DNA from 4 places in the Streptomyces changchenzhani genome. Region 1 is predicted to be linked to each of the others. Evidence: riboswitches for the same ligand, from Rfam matches in the RefSeq annotation. Region 1 holds a riboswitch; each other region holds the start of a gene.
The links. Region 1 has a riboswitch for cyclic di-AMP ahead of ABCR94_RS05210 (M23 family metallopeptidase). Riboswitches for the same ligand answer to the same signal wherever they lie in the genome.

Region 1 (3,253 bases):
CGGCGGTTCGTCCGGGCGATGCCCGCGCTGCTGATCGTCGGCGGATTCTTCTTCGATGTCCTGACCCCGTCGAACTTCACCGCGTCGCCCCTCTTCGCCGCAGCCCCGCTGATCGCCGCGCCGCTCTTCTCCCTCAGCAACACGGTGGTGACCGGCGTCGCCTCGACACTCGCCGTCGCCGGGCTGCACCAGCGCACCGGAACCGCGACCGAGGTCGAGGCCATCACCGAGCTGGTCACCGTGGTCACCGTGGCCGCCCTCGCGGTGGTCATCAACCGCGTCGTACGGCGCGGCGACCGCAGGCTCGCCTCCGCGCGGGAGATCGCCGAGGCGGCCCAGCGCGCCGTACTGCCGACGCCCGCCGACCGGATCGCCGGACTGCACGTCGCGGCGCGCTACGAGGCGGCGCAGGCGGACGCGTTCATCGGCGGCGACCTCTTCGCCGTGCAGGACACTCCGTACGGCGTGCGCCTGGTGGTGGGGGACGTCAGGGGCAAGGGGCTGGACGCCGTGGAGGCCGTCGCCGTGGTCATCGGGGCCTTTCGGGAGGCCGCCGAGCAGGAGACCTCGCTGGAAGGCGTCGCGCAGCGGCTGGAGCGGGCGCTGGCGCGGGAAGGGACGCGGCGGGACGGCCTCGACGCCTTCGAGGGCTTCACCACCGCCGTGCTCGCCGAGATCTCGCGGGACGGTGGCGTCGTACGGCTGGTCAACCGCGGCCATCCCGAGCCGCTGCTGCTGTACGCCGACGGGGCGCTGGACGTCATCGAGCCGGCCGAGGCCGCGCTGCCGCTGGGGATGGCCGAGCTGGGGGTGTGGCCGGACCGGGCGCGGGAGTTCGCCTACCCGGCGGGGGCGACGCTCCTCCTCTACACCGACGGGCTGTCCGAGGCCCGCAACGCGGCGGGCGTCTTCTATGACCCGCAGACGCGGCTGCGGGGCAGGATCTTTCCGGGGCCCGAGGAACTGCTGGGCGCGATCATCGACGACGTACGGCTGCACACCGGCGGCCGGTCCACGGACGACATGGCGCTGCTGGCGGTCGGGCGGCCCTCCGAGGGGCAGCAGGACCGGCGCAGGACCGTGGAGATCGTCAGGCGGGCCGGGCAGCAGAGGCCCGAGGCGGCGGGCGGTGCGGCGAGTGGGTCCGGTGGTGCGGCGGGTGGGTCCGGGTCGCGTTCCGATCCCGGCGGGCGCTGAAACAGTCACGTTCGGACGTGTTGCCACGCTCTGTAGTCATAATGCACCACTGCGCATAACAGTTGATGAACCGTCAAGAAAACGATGTTTCCTGAGTGGCGATCAACTCGACCCACTGTGACCGATTGTGTCCCGCTAAGTCTGTGGCGAAGTCGTTAACGATCATCTGGAACGGCTTGGAACCGGACCGTGTCTCTATTAACGTTCGATAACGCAGCGCGGTTGTCCCAGTCGTCGCAAGAGGCGGCACCGTGCGCACGCGCCGAATTCCGCAAGGGAACCGGGGAACCATGTTCCTTGGGGTGAATCGGGCCGAACCTGGCCCGTAGGAGACCTTCCTGCTCCGAACCCGTCAGCTAACCCGGTAGGCGAGAAGGAAGGAAAGGAGCACGCCTCCGTGGCGTCCAACACCCCTGCCCCAGTAGCCCCCCTGCCCCCCTACGGGGTGCAGAACGACCCCGCTGACCTCATCCGCGGGGAGGGGAACTGGGAAGAGTGGAATCCCACTGAGGACTCCATTCGTCCCGTACGTGGCAAGCACCGCGTGGCCAAGCAGCGCGGCGGCATCGCCCGAAGCTCGACGGTTCTGGGTGTCGGTGTCATCGCCGCGGTCGGCGCGGGCGGCATCGCCACCGCGCAGGACAAGCCGGCCGTCTCGATCTCCCTTCCCGACGCGATAACCGACTCGCTCCCCGACGCCAAGTCCCTTCCCGGCATGGGCGCCCTGCTCGGCGACGACTCGGACGACGACTCCGGCGTCACCACGGGCGAAGCGATCGTCGCAGCCACCCCGCTCACCACGGCCGGTGTCAGCACCGCCGACGCGCAGCAGGGCACCACCGACGCCAGCGAGGTGCTCCGCGCCCGCATCCTCCAGCAGGCCGACCAGCAGCAGGCCGCCGCGGACGCCGAGGCCAAGCAGACCGCAGAGTCGGCCGCCGCCGAGCAGGCCGCGGCCGAGGCGAAGGGCCAGCAGGACGAGGCGAAGGCCGACGCCGCCGAGAAGAAGCGCAAGGCGGAGGAAGCGGCCGAGGCCAAGGCCGAGGCGAAGCGGCTCGCCAACCTGGCCGCCAGCTACTCCCTGCCCACCTCCTCGTACACGCTCACCTCCACCTACGGCCAGTCCGGCGCGATGTGGTCCTCCGGTCAGCACACCGGTCTCGACTTCGCCGCCCCGACGGGCACGCCGGTGAAGGCCGTGCACGGCGGGACCATCAAGTCGGCGGGCTGGTCGGGTTCGTACGGCTACCGCATCGTCCTCGAACTCGATGACGGTACGGAGATCTGGTACTGCCACCTCTCCTCGATGAGCGTCACCTCAGGCAATGTCGGCACGGGCGAGACCATCGGCAACGTCGGTGCCACCGGCAATGTGACGGGCCCGCACCTGCACCTCGAAGTGCACACACCCGGCGGCGACGGCGTCGACCCGGCGTCCTGGCTGCGCGGCAAGGGCCTCAGCGTCTGAGACCCCGGGCCGGCTCACGGCCGCGTCGGCCTGACCCGGCCACCCCTTGACCTGGCCTGATGGCGCCTACAGCTGCCGGTACGGGTTGTACGTCGGGTAGTCCTGGTGGGGGGCGTAGCCCGGCTTCGGCGCGGGACGCTGCGGCGGTATGGGGTGGTGGTACGGCGGTGTGGGCCGGTACGGCGGCGCGGCGGTATGTGGTGGCGCGGGGTGGAACGGTGCCCGGGGCGGCGGCGTCCACACCCGGCCCGTCGCCCGCGCCGCGTACTCCAGCGCGGGCCCGGCCACTCCCTTGCGCTGCCACAGATGGTGCAGCAGCTCCTGCTCGCGCGCCACGAAGTCCGGGCCCACAGTGCCGCGGCGGGCCCGGTGGCGCAGAAAGGCCAGGGAGGTCGCGAAGGCCTCGTACTCCGCGACCGTACGAGCCGCCGCCCGGCCGCCGTGCACCCGGGCCGCGGCATCGCGCGCCAGCGAGCGGGCGCGCATGGAGGACAGCGCGAGCGGTTCGTGGGCGCCCAGCCAGCCCGCGTCCGCGTAGGCGGGCAGCGCGGCGGAGACGGTGCGCAACTCGCGCTGGCGCGTCCAGAC
Region 2 (3,253 bases), on a different contig from region 1:
AAACCGCCGTACGGCCCAAACGATCTGCCACCGCCACCCCTGCTGTACGCAACCAAGTGACCACCGATCGTGATCCAGGGTGAGACTGCCCAGCCACTGCGGCGTACCATGCGAGAGCGGGCCCTGAAGTCGCCTCCAGGGCCCTAAGGTCACTCGCCGGAGCGATTCTCAATAGCGTGTCGGAAACGACAAGTTGACGACAGAACGTTGAGAATCCGACAGATCTATTGAGTCCCTACAGTGCGCGGTGTGTACTACGCCGGGCGCACGCTGCCGTAGATCGGCATGTAGTAGATCGACTCCTCGCGGACGTACGCGCCGGGCTTGGGCGCGTGGATCATCTTGCCGTCGCCGATGTAGATGCCGACATGGCTGATGTCGTCGTAGAAGAAGACCAGGTCACCCGGCTTCAGGTCGTCGGTCGCGATCCGTGTGCCGACCTCCACCTGGTCCCAGGTGGTCCGCGGCAGATCAACGCCCGCGGCCTTCCACGCGCCCTGGGTCAGCCCGGAGCAGTCGTACGAACTCGGGCCCGCGGCGCCCCAGACGTACGGCTTGCCGATCTGGGCGCGGGCGAAGGCCAGCACCTTCTCGGCCTTGGCCGCGTACGCGCCACCGGACTCGCTGCCGCCGCCCGTACCCGTGCCCGGGGCGGTGCCTGAGCCCGTCCCGGTGCCCGTACCCGTGCCGCTGCCCGCGCCGTCCTCCTGCGGGGCCGCTTCCTCCTGGCGCTTGCGCTCGGCGTCGGCTCTGTCCTTCGCCTCTGCCTTGGCCTTCGCCTCGGCCTTGCGGGTGGCCTCGGCCTCCCGCTCCTTCTCCAGCGCCGCGAGCCGGGCCTTCTCCTCGGCGGTGAGATCCGACAGCATCTCGCGCGCCTTGGCGAGCTTCTTCTGGACGTCCTGCTTGGAGGCCTTGAGCGCGGCCTGCGACTCGGTGAGCTTCTCCAGGCTGCGGGTCGCCTCGGCGCGCTCCTTGGAGGCTTCTTCCTGCTTCTGTTCGTAGTCGGTGATGTACGACTTCTGACGTTCCGTCATGCGGTCCATCAGCTGGTTCTGGTCGAAGTACTGCTGCGGGCTGTCCGCGAGCAGCAGCGCCGCGGTCGGGGTGACCGTGCCCGACCGGTACTGCGCGGCGGCGTAGTTGCCGAGCTTGCGCCGCGATTCGTTGAGCTTCTCGGTGCGCTTGGCGACGTCGTCGAGCAGTCCGTCCACCGATTTGCGCTGGCCCTCGGTGGCTTCCTTCGCCTTGTTGTAGCTCTGGGTGGAGGTTCCGGCCTGCCGGTAGAGGTCGTCGACCTTCTTCTGCACTTCCTCGACGGTCGGATTGGGGCTCGGCTCATTCGGCGCGGCCTGGGCGCTCTGCCCCAGCAGGCTGATGGAGGCTATGGCGGCCGTCGTCATACCGACGGCGGGTGCGGTGGTACGTAGCCGGGTGCGCGATTTGCGATGCGATGCCAAGGTCGGCATTTTCCTTCCGTGGACCGCCTACCGGGTTAGCTGTCGGGTTCGGGCGGAACGGAAGGCTGCCCTACGGTCCGTGGGGAACTCGGACCGATTCACCCCAGTGGTGCGTGTGGGTCCCCGGTTCCGAACTGCCTTGCGGCAGTACGAATTCGGCGTGGGCGACTCGGTCCGGCGCCGATCGCCGGTGGAGGTACAAGCCGCCCGACGCAGCACGCTAGCCAATGCGTGTGACCGCTGGGAAGCCCGATGTTCGATATGCCCGATACGTTTTCGTTACCTTGATGTAGAGGTGGCGTGAGAGGGGTGGAGATGTGGCGGAGGTCACGGACGAATGCGGTTGGCGAAGCGGTCGGCGCGGCCCGGTACGGCCGTCGCCGACGGGATTCGCGGGCATTCCGGGGCGGGGTGTCAGTGGGCCCGCCTAAACTTGGTGAACGATGAGCAGCCTCTTTGACGACAGCTTCCTGGCCGACCTCCAGCCGACGGCGGAGGCGACTCCGCCGCCCCCCGAGGGGCACGCCGCGGAGGAGGTCCCGCACGACCTCTTCGAGGGTGCCTTCGCGGCGCCCCCGGCGCCCAGGGACGCGTACTACCGTGGCGGCGCACCGCGCCCCGTGACGGATGTTGCCGCGCTGCTCGACGGGCTGAACGAGGAGCAGCGCGCCGCTGTCGTGCACGCCGGTTCGCCGCTGCTCATCGTGGCGGGGGCCGGCTCGGGCAAGACCCGGGTGCTGACCCACCGGATCGCGTATCTGCTGGCCAATCGGGGTGTGCACCCCGGCCAGATCCTCGCGATCACCTTCACCAACAAGGCCGCGGGCGAGATGAAGGAGCGCGTCGAGGAGCTCGTCGGCCCGCGCGCGGGCGCGATGTGGGTCTCGACCTTCCACAGCGCGTGCGTCCGTATCCTGCGCCGCGAGTCGAAGAAGCTCGGCTTCACGTCTTCGTTCTCGATCTACGACGCTGCGGACTCGAAGCGCCTGATGGCGCTCGTCTGCCGCGATCTGGATCTCGACCCGAAGAAGTTCCCGCCTAAGGCCTTCAGTGCCAAAGTCTCGAATCTGAAGAACGAGCTGATCGACGAGGAGACCTTCGCCGGTCAGGCCGCCGACGGCTTCGAGAAGATGCTGGCCGAGGCGTACGCGATGTACCAGGCGCGGCTGCGCGAGGCCAACGCGCTGGACTTCGACGACATCATCATGACCACGGTGCACCTGCTCCAGGCGTTCCCGGACGTCGCCGAGCACTACCGGCTGCGCTTCCGGCACGTCATGGTCGATGAGTACCAGGACACCAACCACGCGCAGTACACCCTCGTGCGCGAGCTGGTCGGTCCGTCCGGTGAGGACAAGGCCCCGGCCGAGCTGTGCGTCGTCGGTGACGCCGACCAGTCGATCTACGCCTTCCGCGGGGCCACCATTCGTAACATCCTCCAGTTTGAGGAGGATTACCCCAACGCGAAGACGATCATGCTGGAGCAGAACTACCGCTCCACGCAGACGATCCTCACCGCCGCCAACGCCGTCATCGAGCGAAACGAGAACCGCCGCCCGAAGAATCTGTGGACGGACGCCGGAGCGGGCGCCCTGATCACCGGCTATGTCGCGGACACCGAGCACGACGAGGCGCAGTTCATCGCCGAGGAGATCGACCGCCTGACCGACGCGGGCGACGCAAAGGCCAGCGACATCGCGATCTTCTACCGTACGAACGCGCAGTCCCGTGTCTTCGAAGAGATCTTCATCAGGGTCGGCCTGCCCTACAAGGTCGTCGGCGGAGTCCGCTTCTAC
Region 3 (3,253 bases), on a different contig from region 1:
CGAATTGCCGTGCATACCGAATGCGCGGGAATGCGCATGGCCGAACCTCCGCCTTAATCCCCGCGAAACGCGGTCGATCCACTCCTGTTCTGCGACTCTATTGCAGCAACCGCGAATTTCCGATGGGCAGCCTGAATTCATGGATATCTTTCGGCCATCCCCGAAGGACTGTGTACGGGCAGAGGTACGCACGGTCGCACCGCGTACGCCGAAGGCCCCGGCGGGAAGCCGGGGCCTTCGGGAATGCTCAGTGCGGCGGGCAGCGGGCCGGCCCTCAGGGGCCCGCTCGGCGGTCTCAGGCGTTGACGCCGTGTCCGCGCAGGTACGCGACGGGGTCCATGTCCGAGCCGTACTCGGCGCTCGTACGGGCCTCGAAGTGCAGGTGCGGTCCTGTCGAGTTGCCGGTCGAGCCCGAGACACCTATCTGCTGGCCGGGCGTGACGGCCTGGCCGACGGTGGCGGTGATGGACGAGAGGTGGCCGTACTGCGTGAACGTGCCGTCGTTCATCTTGACGACGACGTTGTTGCCGTACGCGCCTCCCCAGCCGGCCTCGACGACGGTGCCCGCGCCGACGGCCACGACGGAACTGCCGGACGCGGCACGGAAGTCGACGCCGGAGTGGCTGCCGGAGGACCAGAGCGAGCCGCCGGACTTGTAGCCGGTGGTCACGGCGGAGCCGGAGACCGGGAGCGTGTACGAGGTGAGGCGCTTGCGCTCGGCGGCACGCGCGGCGCGCTCCTTGGCCTCGCGCTCGGCGCGCTGCTTCTTGGCCTTCGCCTCGGCCTTGCGCTCGGCTTCCGCCTTGCGCTCCGCGGCGGCCCTGCGCTCGGCCGCGGCCTTGCGCTCGGCCTTGTCCGCGGCCTGCTGCTGCGCCTTGGCCTGGGCGGCTATCTGGTCGGCCAGGGAGTCGTTGATGTCGATGGCCTGGGTCAGGCCGGTGTCCTCGACGGAGAGGGCCGCGCCTGCGCCCTTGCCCTCGGCGGCGACGGCCGGGGAGGCGAGCGTTCCGATGACGCCGGTCGTCGCGAGGGCGGCAACGCCTGCGATGTTCGCGCCTCTGCGCGTCATGCGGCTGGGACGCCGGTGCTTACCGGTGGTGCGGCTGAACGCCATGGAGGGGCTGGTCCTTTCCTTCCTTCTCGCCTACCGGGTTAGCTGACGGGTTCGGAGCAGGAAGGTCTCCTACGGGCCCCTCCGGGGTACGGAGGCGTCCGATTCACCCCAGGGACTGAATGGGTCCCCGGCTCCCCAGGCTCGCGCCTGACGGGGACTCGGCGATGACTGTCCGGTGCCGCGGCTGCGGCTCATGCTGACGGACAGCCGGACCGACGCTAAACGGCACATCTTTCAATCACCAAACAGACAGAGCGTTTTGTAACGCACCCCACATACCAGACAGGCAACCACCACAACAAAACGGACATATGAGAAGGACCCCGGCGGCTTGTTGGCCACCGAGGTCCCTCTACGTCCCGCTATGCGCCTCTATGTGAGTGAGGTAGTACGGACTCAGCCCGTTACCACCGTCACGTCACCGATACCGAGGGCCCTGACGGGCTCCTCGATCTGCGACGCGTCCCCGACGAGCACCGTGACCAGACGGTCCTCGGGGAAGGCGCTGACGACGGCCGCGGTGGCCTCCACCGTGCCCGTCTCGGCGAGGCGTGCGTACAGCTGGGCCTGGAAGTCGTCGGGCAGCTGCTGCTCGACCTGATCGGCCAGCGTGCCGGCGACCGCGGCGGCCGTCTCGTACTTGAGCGGCGCGACACCCACCAGGTTCTGGACGGCGACATCGCGCTCGGCGTCCGTGAGGCCGCCGGCCGCGAGGGTGCGCAGCACCTTCCAGAGGTCGTCGAGCGCGGGTCCGGTGGACTCGGTGTCCACCGAGCCGCTGATGGCGAGCATCGCGGCGCCGGTGGCCGCGCCCTCCGAGGAGGGCGCGGCGGAGCGCAGCACCTGGCCGAAGGCGCGCACGCCGTAGGTGTAGCCCTTCTCCTCGCGCAGGACGCGGTCGAGACGCGAGGTGAGGGTGCCGCCCAGGCAGTACGTACCGAGCACCTGGGCCGACCACACACGGTCGTGCCGGTCGGCGCCGATCCGGCCGATGAGCAGCTGCGTCTGCACGGCGCCCGGCCGGTCCACGATGACGACGCGGCCCGTGTCGTCGGCGGTGATCGGCGGCACGGGACGGGCCGGGGCGGTGTTGCCCGTCCAGACCCCGAGGGTCTCGGCCAGTACGGCGTCCAGGTCGACACCTTCGAGGTCACCGACGACCACGGCGGTGGCCGTCGCCGGGCGCACATGCGCGTCGTAGAAGCCCTTGACGCCGGCGGCGTCGATGCACTTGACCGTTTCCTCGGTGCCCTGGCGGGGGCGCGACATGCGCGAGGTGGCCGGGAACAGCTCCTTGGAGAGCTGCTTGGCGGCGCGCCGCGACGGGTTGGCCGCCTCGTGCGGGATCTCGTCGAGCCTGTTGGCCACCAGACGCTCGATCTCGGCGTCCGCGAAGGCCGGTGCGCGCAGCGCGTCGGCCAGCAGGCCGAGCGCCTTGGGCAGCCGGGAGACCGGGACCTCCAGGGAGACCCGGAGGCCGGGGTGGTCCGCGTACGCGTCGAGGGTGGCGCCGCAGCGCTCCAGCTCTGCGGCGAACTCCTCGGCGGAGTGCTTGTCGGTGCCCTCGGAGAAGGCCCTCGCCATGATCGTGGCGATGCCGTCGAGGCCCTCGGGCTCGGCCTCCAGCGGGGCGGCGAGGAAGATCTCGACGGCCATGACCTGCTGGCCGGGGCGGTGGCACCGCAGCACGGTCAGGCCGTTGGGCAGGGCGCCGCGCTCGGGGGCGGGAAAGGCCCACGGGGTGGCGGTGCCCGCGCCGGGCTGCGGGTGGAACGTCATGCTGACGGCAGCGGTGTCGGTCACAGGTCCGCCCCTTCCTGCTCTTCGGTCTCGTCGGCGGCGTCCGCGTCGGCCTGGGTGGGTTCGTACACCAGGACCACCCTGTTGTCCGGGCGGAGCCTGGCCCTGGCGGCTGCCTGCACCTCTTGCGCGGTGACGTCCAGCACGCGCCCGACCGCGGTCAGTGCAAGCTGCGGGTCGCCGAACAGGACGGCGTAGCGGCAGAGTTCGTCGGCGCGGCCGGCGACCGTGCCGAGCCGGTCGAGCCACTCGCGCTCCAGCTGGGCCTGCGCGCACTCCATCTCCTCGGGCGTGGGGCCCTCGGCGGCGAACTTCGCCAGCTCCTCGTCGACAGCGCGC
Region 4 (3,253 bases), on a different contig from region 1:
GCCAAGCGCGGCATCGTCGAGGACAAGTTCCCCAGGGGGCTGATGATCCGGCTCTTCGTGTACGTGGTCGCCGGTCACCTCTTCGCGGCCTTCGTCTATCTGCTCTTCACGCTCGGCGCCGAGCGCTGACCGAGTCGAGCGCCGACCGAAGCGGAGCAGCGAAGCGCTCAGCCCGCGTCGAGCAGCCGCAGCCGCAGCCGCTCGCGCGTCTCGGGGGAGACGCTCAGGCCCTCCGCGAGGTAACGCTCGGTGCCGCCCCAGACCTCCTCGATGGTCTCGAAGGCGGCGTCGAGGTACTCGGCGCGGGCCTCGAAGAGCGGGCTGAGCAGCTCCATGACCTCGGGGGACATCCCGACGGGGGAGTTGTCGCTGCGGCTGACCTTGTAGCGGCGGTGCAGGTCGTTCGACTTGAGGTAGTCGGCCACGATGGCCTCGCGCTCGACACCGACCGCCAGCAGCGACACCGCTATCGAGAGCCCCGCGCGGTCCTTGCCGGCCGCGCAGTGCATCAGGGCCGGGACGCTGTCCTCGGCCAGTGCGTGCAGCACCCGGCTGTGCTCGCCGGTGCGCTCCTTGATGATCTCGCGGTACGTGTCGGACATCCGGCCCGCGGCCTTGCCGTCCGCGAGGATCTCGCGCAGCTCGTCGAGGTCGCCGTCGCGGACCATCTTCCAGAACACGGCGCCGTCGGCCGGGTCGGTCAGTGGCAGGTTCACATTGCGTACGCCCGCCAGCTCGACGTCCGGGCCCTCCAGCTTCTGGTCCGCCTCATTGCGGAAGTCGAAGATCGTGTGGAGGCCGAGTGAGTCGAGGAACACCGCGTCGGCGGCGGTGGCGTGCGCCAGGTGCCCGCTGCGGAAGAGCACACCGTGCCGCACCCGCCGGCCGTCCACGGTCGGCAGGCCACCCACATCACGGAAGTTGCGCACTCCGGCAAGGTCGGGCTCTGTCGACGGGACCTGCGGCAGCTGCTGCGTCACGGTGGCTCCTGAAGTGTCTGCCGTCGGCGTTGCTCGCCGATCTGGGCACCATTCGACGATACGACATGAGTACTTGAGGCAATCGTCGTCTCGGCCGTGCCCGCCCGGGGAAGTGGTGGTGACGGCACTGGTCGGCCGCGACCAGACCCACCTGGAACGGTCCGGCGTCCGGCAGCGGACCCTGGTCGTCGACTGCGCCGGAGTGCGGATCACCGACTTCGGGATCGCGCCGGACGAGCGTGACGCGCTGGTGGAGGAAGGGCGCCGGGCGGCAGGCGAATTCGTACAACGGTGGCGCGCTTCGGGAGGTGTCTAGTACTTCGGGCGAATCGGTCTATTTGTGGGTAACACCCCTTGTGAGTAAGGGGGATTGCGGGCCTGCTGGTGAGCAGGATCATATTCGTGACGGTGTGTGGCGAAGCCGTGAAGCCGAATACCAGGTCGTGGGCGGGGCGTGGAGATCCGTAGTCCACGGAGTGTGACGACAATTCCCCGTGGGACCGCCGCAGGGCGATGACCAGCCATGGCCGATTGTCCCGATCGGCTTGTTCGGGGGCGCCTCGTCGGCTTACGGTCACCGTCAATCCGGGTGGATCGCCGAATCCTGCCACCGCCCGGAAACCCCACAACACTCACGTGTGGCAGGAGCGGGGGACCCAGGTAGTACGCCGGTATCCGGAATTCCGGACCGGCTCGGGGTTAAGTCGCGCATTCGCGTGGCCGGGCATCTCCAGTCCGAACCCGACAGCTCACCTCGTAGGCGCCGGAGAGGAAATTCGCCATGCCCGCAAAGGGTAAGCACCGCCGCCCGAGGTCCAACTCGATCACCCGTGGATTCGTCGCCGCGGGAACGGGCGGAGCCGCACTCGCGCTTCCGTTCATCGCTGCCACCGGTGCCAACGCGGCGGAGAACGCCGCACCGGCAACCGCCCCCGCCGTGGCTCCCGAGAAGGCCGCGCCCGCCGCTGCCGCCTCGCAGATCTCGCAGCAGAAGCAGCAGCCGAAGAAGACCGGTAGCAAGACGTACGCCGTGGTCTCCGGCGACTACCTGTCGAAGATCGCCGAGACGCAGAACGTGCGCGGCGGCTGGCAGAAGCTCTACGAGGACAACCGGTCGACCGTCGGCGACAACCCCGGGCTGATCATGCCGGGCATGAAGCTCAGCATCGGCGCGAAGGCGGCAGGCGCCGCCCCGTCGTCCGCGGCCCAGTCGTCGGCCAAGGCCGCCGCACCCGCAGCGCAGCCGAAGTCGCCCTCCTCGCAGTCCTCCTCCTCCGCGAGCCAGCCCGAGAAGTCCGAGTCGGCGGGCACCGCCTCCACGGCGGCGTCCTCCTCCGGCTTCACCGCGCCGGTCTCCGCGGGCGTCACCACCCCCTACCGCGCCTCCGGCGGCAGCTGGTCCAGCGGCTACCACACGGGCGTCGACTTCTCCGCGTCCAGCGGCACCTCGGTCAAGGCCGTCGGCGCAGGCACCGTCGTCTCCGCGGGCTGGAGCGGCTCGTACGGCAACGAGGTCGTCATCAAGCACAACGACGGCCGCTACTCGCAGTACGCCCACCTGTCCTCGCTGTCCGTCTCGTCCGGCCAGAGCGTCACCGGCGGCACGCAGATCGGTCTCTCCGGCAGCACCGGCAACTCCACAGGACCGCACCTGCACTTCGAGATCAGGACCGGCCCGAGCTACGGTTCCGACATAGACCCGCTGGGCTACCTGCGCGGCCACGGCGTCTCCGTCTGACGCACGTCCCCTCTTCGGGCACCGGGCATCGCCTTCCTTACGCCCCCTTCCGCGCCGCACGCCGGCCCGGAAGGGGGCGTACGTGTTGACCGGGGTCGATCAGGCGTATTCCGGGGTTGACCCAAACTTGACCGGTGTCCTTTCTCACCGGCGTCAACCCCTCCCTACGGTGGCGTAGGTCACTTGGTCCAGTGGAGGATTGGCCGACGTGGGAGACGATGCGAGATCATTCAGGGCAGGGACCGTAGGGTCGTACGCGGCGATCGGGGACAGCTTCACGGAGGGGGTCGGAGACCCCGGACCCGGCGGTGCGTACATCGGCTGGGCGGACCGGCTGGCCGTTCTCCTCGACGATCGTGTCCCCGAGCACACATTCCGCTATGCCAACCTCGCCGTGCGCGGCCGGCTCCTCGATCAGATCGTGGCCGAGCAGGTTCCGCGGGCGATGGAGCTGGCGCCCGACCTGGTGAGTTTCTGCGCGGGCGGCAATGACATCCTCCGGCCCGGGAGCGATCCCGACGACGTGGCCCAGCGC

Region 2: another riboswitch for cyclic di-AMP. It lies ahead of ABCR94_RS25220 (C40 family peptidase); the one in region 1 lies ahead of ABCR94_RS05210 (M23 family metallopeptidase).
Region 3: another riboswitch for cyclic di-AMP. It lies ahead of ABCR94_RS17935 (M23 family metallopeptidase); the one in region 1 lies ahead of ABCR94_RS05210 (M23 family metallopeptidase).
Region 4: another riboswitch for cyclic di-AMP. It lies ahead of ABCR94_RS28670 (M23 family metallopeptidase); the one in region 1 lies ahead of ABCR94_RS05210 (M23 family metallopeptidase).

The regions. Positions count from the first base shown of each region.
Region 1 covers NZ_JBDHNH010000001.1:1,085,000-1,088,252, forward strand. Annotated here, with positions in the region: gene ABCR94_RS05205 (PP2C family protein-serine/threonine phosphatase) at 19-1,197, shown strand; cyclic di-AMP (ydaO/yuaA leader) riboswitch at 1,448-1,583, shown strand; gene ABCR94_RS05210 (M23 family metallopeptidase) at 1,595-2,665, shown strand; gene ABCR94_RS05215 (PrsW family intramembrane metalloprotease) at 2,732-3,253, opposite strand, start outside.
Region 2 covers NZ_JBDHNH010000008.1:243,758-247,010, reverse strand. Annotated here, with positions in the region: gene ABCR94_RS25220 (C40 family peptidase) at 255-1,466, opposite strand; cyclic di-AMP (ydaO/yuaA leader) riboswitch at 1,466-1,628, opposite strand; gene pcrA (DNA helicase PcrA) at 1,901-3,253, shown strand, end outside.
Region 3 covers NZ_JBDHNH010000005.1:214,060-217,312, reverse strand. Annotated here, with positions in the region: gene ABCR94_RS17940 (GntR family transcriptional regulator) at 1-38, opposite strand, end outside; gene ABCR94_RS17935 (M23 family metallopeptidase) at 296-1,114, opposite strand; cyclic di-AMP (ydaO/yuaA leader) riboswitch at 1,128-1,288, opposite strand; gene ABCR94_RS17930 (M16 family metallopeptidase) at 1,511-2,893, opposite strand; gene ABCR94_RS17925 (M16 family metallopeptidase) at 2,914-3,253, opposite strand, start outside.
Region 4 covers NZ_JBDHNH010000010.1:42,133-45,385, reverse strand. Annotated here, with positions in the region: gene ABCR94_RS28685 (DUF6126 family protein) at 1-129, shown strand, start outside; gene ABCR94_RS28680 (tyrosine-protein phosphatase) at 168-980, opposite strand; gene ABCR94_RS28675 (hypothetical protein) at 1,099-1,296, shown strand; cyclic di-AMP (ydaO/yuaA leader) riboswitch at 1,582-1,758, shown strand; gene ABCR94_RS28670 (M23 family metallopeptidase) at 1,762-2,718, shown strand; gene ABCR94_RS28665 (SGNH/GDSL hydrolase family protein) at 2,927-3,253, shown strand, end outside.